Regions from separate parts of the Fructilactobacillus sp. YLN 2412 genome, predicted to be linked through region 2. Evidence: a T-box and tRNA genes for the amino acid it is inferred to sense, from the RefSeq annotation. Region 2 holds a T-box; the other holds one or more tRNA genes.

Region 1 (3,383 bases), 390 kb from region 2:
CAAACGACTGTTTATCAAAAACACAGGTTTATGCAAAATCGTAAGATGAAGTATATGGGCTGACGCCTGCCCGGTGCTGGAAGGTTAAGTGGAAAGGTTAGCTTCGGCAAAGCCTCGAAATGAAGCCCCAGTAAACGGCGGCCGTAACTATAACGGTCCTAAGGTAGCGAAATTCCTTGTCGGGTAAGTTCCGACCCGCACGAAAGGCGTAACGATTTGAGTACTGTCTCAACGAGAGACTCGGTGAAATTAAGATACCTGTGAAGAAGCAGGTTACCCGCGACAGGACGGAAAGACCCCATGGAGCTTTACTGTAGCTTGATATTGGGTGTTTACATAGCTTGTACAGGATAGGTAGGAGCCATAGAAGCCGGAACGCTAGTTTCGGTGGAGGCGTCAGTGGGATACTACCCTTGCTATGTGAACACTCTAACCCTGAGCACTTAACGTGCTCGGAGACAGTGTCTGGTTGGCAGTTTGACTGGGGCGGTCGCCTCCTAAATAGTAACGGAGGCGCTCAAAGGTTTGCTTAGAATGGTTGGAAATCATTTGTAAAGTGTAAAGGCAAAAGCAAGCTTGACTGTGAGACAAACAGGTCGAGCAGGGACGAAAGTCGGACTTAGTGATCCGGTGGTACCATATGGAAGGGCCATCGCTCAACGGATAAAAGCTACCCTGGGGATAACAGGCTTATCTCCCCCAAGAGTTCACATCGACGGGGAGGTTTGGCACCTCGATGTCGGCTCATCGCATCCTGGGGCTGTAGTTGGTCCCAAGGGTTGGGCTGTTCGCCCATTAAAGCGGTACGCGAGCTGGGTTCAGAACGTCGTGAGACAGTTCGGTCCCTATCCGTCGCGGGCGCAGGAAATTTGAGAGGAGCTGTCCCTAGTACGAGAGGACCGGGATGGACATACCGCTGGTGTATCAGTTGCGCCGCCAGGCGCATTGCTGAGTAGCTATGTATGGATGAGATAAACGCTGAAAGCATCTAAGTGTGAAACTCGCCTCAAGATGAGATTTCCCATTCCTATATGGAAGTAAGACTCCTGAAAGATGATCAGGTCGATAGGTTAGAAGTGGAAGCATAGTGATATGTGAAGCGGACTAATACTAATCAGTCGAGGACTTAACCAAGGAAGACACAGGGTTAAATCAAAGTTGAACAGAGAAGATATTATCTAGTTTTGAGAGAACGAAGTTCGCTCAGGCTTATGGAAGCATAAGTAAAGTGTGGTGGCGATAGCCTGAAGGATACACCTGTTCCCATGCCGAACACAGAAGTTAAGCTTCAGCACGCCAAAAGTAGTTGGGGGATCGCTCCCTGCGAGGATAGGACGTTGCCACGCAATTGATGGAAGATTAGCTCAGCTGGGAGAGCATCTGCCTTACAAGCAGGAGGTCACAGGTTCGATCCCTGTATCTTCCATTGAGCCGTTAGCTCAGCCGGTAGAGCATCTGACTTTTAATCAGAGGGTCGGCAGTTCGAACCTGCCACGGCTCATTAGTTTTATAAATATTCAAATGCCGACTTAGCTCAGTTGGCTAGAGCGCCTGTCTTGTAAACAGGAGGTCGGAGGTTCGACTCCTCTAGTCGGCATTATGCGGAAGTAGTTCAGTGGTAGAACGCCACCTTGCCATGGTGGAGGTCGCGGGTTCGAATCCCGTCTTCCGCTTTGCGTCAATTCTATGCCGGGGTGGCGGAATTGGCAGACGCACAGGACTTAAAATCCTGCGGTCAGTAATGACCGTACCGGTTCGATCCCGGTCCTCGGCATTTATGCACCTATAGCGCAATTGGATAGAGTGTCTGACTACGAATCAGAAGGTTGTAGGTTCGACTCCTACTAGGTGCATTTTCATCGGGAAGTAGCTCAGCTTGGTAGAGCACCTGGTTTGGGACCAGGGGGTCGCAGGTTCGAATCCTGTCTTCCCGATTAGATATTATTATCTATAAATCGCGGTGTAGCTCAGCTGGCTAGAGCGTCCGGTTCATACCCGGGAGGTCGGGGGTTCGATCCCCTCTGCCGCGATTAGGTCTTGGATCTTTAGCTCAGTTGGTTTAGAGCAGACGGCTCATAACCGTCCGGTCGTAGGTTCGAGTCCTACAAGATCCATAGGCTAAATTTTTTATTTAGCGGCCATTGTTTTTTATTTATATATATGTTACAATATTATTTGTCTATTGGAGGATTACCCAAGTCTGGCTGAAGGGAACGGTCTTGAAAACCGTCAGGCGAGTCAAATCGCGCGAGAGTTCGAATCTCTCATCCTCCTTTATTATCGCGGGGTAGAGCAGTCTGGCAGCTCGTCGGGCCCATAACCCGGAGGTCGTTGGTTCAAATCCAGCCCCCGCAATTTTGGTCCGTTGGTCCAGTCGGTTAAGACGCCTCCCTGTCACGGAGGAGATCACGAGTTCGAGTCTCGTACGGACCGCTTTAAAATGGCTCGGTAGCTCAGTTGGTAGAGCAACGGATTGAAGCTCCGTGTGTCGGCAGTTCGATTCTGTCCCGCGCCACTTGTTTTATTTTTAATATGTTATGCGGGTGTAGTTTAGTGGTAAAACCATAGCCTTCCAAGCTATTGTCGCGAGTTCGATTCTCGTCACCCGCTTTTATATGGGCCTATAGCTCAGCTGGTTTAGAGCGCACGCCTGATAAGCGTGAGGTCGGTGGTTCGAGTCCACTTAGGCCCATTTTGGAGAAGTACTCAAGTTGGCTGAAGAGGCGCCCCTGCTAAGGGTGTAGGTCGCGTAAGCGGCGCGAGAGTTCGAATCTCTCCTTCTCCGTTTTTTCATGACCCGTTGGTCAAGTGGTTTAAGACACTGCCCTTTCACGGCAGTAACATGGGTTCGAATCCCGTACGGGTCATCTATGATATTATAATTATCGCGGGGTAGAGCAGTCTGGCAGCTCGTCGGGCTCATAACCCGGAGGTCGTTGGTTCAAATCCAGCCCCCGCAATTTTGGTCTGTTGGTCCAGTTGGTTAAGACGCCTCCCTGTCACGGAGGAGATCACGAGTTCGAGTCTCGTACAGACCGTAAAAATATAATAGAAATATTGAATTTAATTCACTAAATTAATAATTTAGTGTTTTTTTATTTTAATATAAAATAATAAAAAACATAATTTTGATTTTATAAATAACCAAAATTATGTTTTTTAAATATTATTGAGTTAATGTTAGAAATTAATTATCTGGTGTTATTCTTTCATAACCGGCGCTGTGATAATTTACTGTAAAATCATCTTTGAATTTATCATAAGTAATAAAATTATCTTTTTCATTCTTTTTCCATTGCATACAGTCGTATTGTTCTTTCCATAAAGTTAATAAGACCTTTTTGTCTGGATTTTCTGCTGATGTCATATAATATGCACTATAC
Region 2 (3,383 bases):
AGAATCCATTTATCAGCTAAATTCCAATCTTTTGAATTGGGCAATTGAGGTTCTTTCATATCACCCAAATTCATAATTACATATCGACTAGCATTCCAAATCTTATTTACAAATTTCCAGGAAGAATCCATCTTGTCATAACTAAACCGTTCATCTTGACCAGGTGTAGTTCCAGTAGAAAGTGACCAACGTAATGCATCAGCACCATATTTCTCAATCACATCCATCGGATCAATCCCGTTCCCAAGCGATTTACTCATTTTACGTCCTTGTTCGTCACGAATCAGACCATGTAATAAGACATTCTTAAATGGACGACGACCAGTAAAATGTAAACTTTGGAAAATCATACGAGAAATCCAGAAAAACACTAAATCATATCCGGTTACCATGGTTGAAGTTGGAAAATAACGTTTAAAATCTTCAGAATTTGTATCTGGCCAACCCATAGTAGTAAAAGGCCATAATCCGGATGAAAACCAAGTATCTAACACATCTGGATCTTGTTCCCAATTTTCGAGATCTTTGGGGGCAGTTTCTCCAACATAAATTTCACCGGTCTTTTTATTATACCAGGCTGGGATACGATGTCCCCACCATAATTGCCGGGAAATAACCCAATCATGAACATCTTCCATCCATTGGTCAAAAGTATGTTCAAACCGTTCTGGAACAAAGTTAACAGCATCATCAGTTTTTTGATTTTCCATTGCTTTTTTAGCTAATGGTTTCATTTTTACGAACCATTGAGTAGACAGTCGAGCTTCAACTTGAACCCCAGTCCTTTCAGAATGACCAACTGCATGAACAATTGGATCAATCTTGATGATATCATCTGCTTGTTTTAAATCTTCAACCATTGCTTTTCGTGCATCGAATCGATCCATGCCTTCATACTTACCAGCATTTTCATTCATTGATGCATCTTCATTCATAGTATTAATTTCAGCTAAATCATGTCGCTTACCAACTTTAAAATCATTAGGATCATGTGCTGGAGTGATTTTAACCATTCCAGTTCCAAATTGTTGATCAACATAATGATCTGCAATGATTGGAATTTTACGATTAACTAACGGTACAATTACTTCTTTTCCCACTAATTCTTTATATCTTTCATCGCTTGGATTAACTGCTACTGCAGTATCACCAAACATTGTTTCTGGTCTGGTAGTAGCAATTTCAATGTAATTTTTACCATTAAATTTTGTATCATCAGCAAATTTATATTTAACATGATAAAAGGCACCTTTATCATCTTTATGCTCAACTTCAATATCAGAAAGTGCTGTTCGTGCTTGTGGATCCCAGTTAATAATATATTTTGCTCGATAAATTAAACCTTGATTATAAAGGTCAACGAAAACTTTTCGAACCGCCTTAGAAACGTTATCATCCAAAGTGAATGTTTCACGATCATAATCTAATGATAACCCTAATTTAGCCCATTGATTATGAATAGTATCAGCAAATTTATCTTTCCAATCCCAAACTTGCTGAATGAACTTTTCTCGTCCTAAATCATATCGAGAAATTCCTTTTTCACGCAACATTGATTCAACTTTTGCTTGTGTTGCAATCCCAGCATGATCCATACCAGGAAGCCATAAAGTATCATAGCCTTCCATTCTTTTTTGTCTAATCAACATGTCTTGTAAAGTAGTATTCCAAGCATGCCCAAGATGCAATTTACCAGTTACATTTGGGGGAGGCAATACAATCGAATAAGGTTGTGCTTTGTGATTGCCACTAGGTTTGAAAACTCCTTCATTTAGCCATTTTTGATACATTCCTTTTTCAACTTCTTGAGGGTTGAATTTTGTTGACATTTCAATATTTTCTTCCATTCGAGTCACCTCTATTTTCATTTAAACAAAAAGCATCCATCCTAATCAATAGGACGAATGCTCGCGGTACCACCTAATTTGGATTATTAAAATAATCCCAACTCAAAACAGATAACGGTTTGACCCGATCATAACTACTAAATTCATTATGACTGCTAACAAGTTACATTTTAAAAACAACTTAAGAAATTCTCACCAACATTCTCTCGCTTAAAAGTTAATTTATAAAACCTCTTGCTCAAAGCATTTAATTTAATCCAATAATACTTAATTTTGTTCTATTAGTCAACTACTCAAAGAATTCTTTTATTTTTTCAATAACTTCTTTATATTTTGGCTGTCTAGCAACTTGGGGAACAATTTGTTCGTAAACTATTTCCCCATCAGCATTAATTAAAAATACAGCACGTGCTAAATGTTTAATTTCTGGAATATACAATTTCATTGCTTTCCCAAATGAGCCATCAAAATCAGACATAACTTCAAGATTATCTACTCCCTTAGCTGCACACCAATTTTTTTGATTTTCCAAAGTATCATTTGAAATTGTTACAAATCTTACATTAGGAAACTCATCAGCTTTTTTGTTAAACTTTTTGGTTTCAAGACTACAAGTCTCAGTGTCTAAATTAGGGACTGAACATAATACCATTGGTTTTCCCAATAAATCTTTCGTATTTATTTTATTTCCAGCAGCGTTTTCGACCGTAAATTCAGGTAATGCCTCGCCAACTTCTGGTGGATTCCCCAATAATTTAACTTTTTTTAAAAACATTTTAACTTCCATGATTATCACCTTTCTTAAAGCAATTCTGCGAAAACATCTTCTTGAGAATTTAAATAATTATCATCAACATTGATTTTAGAAACTTTGATTCCATCTAAAGCCGCCTGCATAAGCCCTTCAACATCAATGTTTTTCTCATATTTTCGTGTTTTTTCTAAATCAGGTTTAGTTTTGGGAGACGGAGGCGTGAAGATTGTACAACAATCTTCAAATGGCATTATTGATAAGTCATACGTATCTATATCTCTGGCAACTTTAATAATCTCTGTTTTATCTAATGATAACAATGGTCTCAAAACTGGCATCGTAGTTACATCGTTAATTGCACGCATACTTTCCAAAGTTTGTGAGGCAACTTGTCCTAAAGATTCACCAGTAAAAACACCATTACAATGTCTTTCAATCGTGATTGCAACTGCCAACCGTAGCATCATTCTACGTTGGATCGTCATTAAATATCCTTCTGGAACCTTTTCTTTGATTTCTTCTTGAATTTTAGTAAATGGCACTTGAATAAAATCCAATGTACCACTAAAGGCAGTTAATTTTACTGTCAAATCTTTAGCCTTGGCCAACGCCTGTTCACTAGTATAGGGAGGACTGTAAAAATGAATCATATCAATTTTCACGCCACGTTTCATTGCCATATAAGCTGCTACTGGAGAATCAATCCCACCTGACAACATCATAGTAGCTCGTCCCCCAGTTCCAACTGGCAATCCCAGCGAGCCAGGAATTGTTTCACTTGA

The links. The T-box of region 2 lies ahead of AC0GLR_RS04315 (valine--tRNA ligase). A T-box ahead of a tRNA ligase gene usually reads a tRNA of that ligase, here a tRNA-Val.
Region 1: it encodes a tRNA-Val, which carries the amino acid that the T-box ahead of AC0GLR_RS04315 (valine--tRNA ligase) is inferred to sense. The anticodon was not compared.

What each region holds. Positions count from the first base shown of each region.
Region 1 covers NZ_CM183165.1:476,053-479,435, forward strand. Annotated here, with positions in the region: rRNA gene AC0GLR_RS02175 (23S ribosomal RNA) at 1-1,134, shown strand, start outside; rRNA gene rrf (5S ribosomal RNA) at 1,230-1,346, shown strand; tRNA gene AC0GLR_RS02185 (tRNA-Val) at 1,354-1,426, shown strand; tRNA gene AC0GLR_RS02190 (tRNA-Lys) at 1,429-1,501, shown strand; tRNA gene AC0GLR_RS02195 (tRNA-Thr) at 1,524-1,597, shown strand; tRNA gene AC0GLR_RS02200 (tRNA-Gly) at 1,602-1,673, shown strand; tRNA gene AC0GLR_RS02205 (tRNA-Leu) at 1,689-1,774, shown strand; tRNA gene AC0GLR_RS02210 (tRNA-Arg) at 1,780-1,853, shown strand; tRNA gene AC0GLR_RS02215 (tRNA-Pro) at 1,861-1,934, shown strand; tRNA gene AC0GLR_RS02220 (tRNA-Met) at 1,957-2,030, shown strand; tRNA gene AC0GLR_RS02225 (tRNA-Ile) at 2,040-2,114, shown strand; tRNA gene AC0GLR_RS02230 (tRNA-Ser) at 2,185-2,274, shown strand; tRNA gene AC0GLR_RS02235 (tRNA-Met) at 2,282-2,355, shown strand; tRNA gene AC0GLR_RS02240 (tRNA-Asp) at 2,360-2,433, shown strand; tRNA gene AC0GLR_RS02245 (tRNA-Phe) at 2,443-2,515, shown strand; tRNA gene AC0GLR_RS02250 (tRNA-Gly) at 2,540-2,610, shown strand; tRNA gene AC0GLR_RS02255 (tRNA-Ile) at 2,618-2,692, shown strand; tRNA gene AC0GLR_RS02260 (tRNA-Ser) at 2,697-2,785, shown strand; tRNA gene AC0GLR_RS02265 (tRNA-Glu) at 2,795-2,867, shown strand; tRNA gene AC0GLR_RS02270 (tRNA-Met) at 2,887-2,960, shown strand; tRNA gene AC0GLR_RS02275 (tRNA-Asp) at 2,965-3,038, shown strand; gene AC0GLR_RS02280 (hypothetical protein) at 3,188-3,383, opposite strand, start outside.
Region 2 covers NZ_CM183165.1:868,007-871,389, forward strand. Annotated here, with positions in the region: gene AC0GLR_RS04315 (valine--tRNA ligase) at 1-1,847, opposite strand, end outside; T-box leader at 1,894-2,098, opposite strand; gene tpx (thiol peroxidase) at 2,137-2,634, opposite strand; gene thiI (tRNA uracil 4-sulfurtransferase ThiI) at 2,649-3,383, opposite strand, start outside.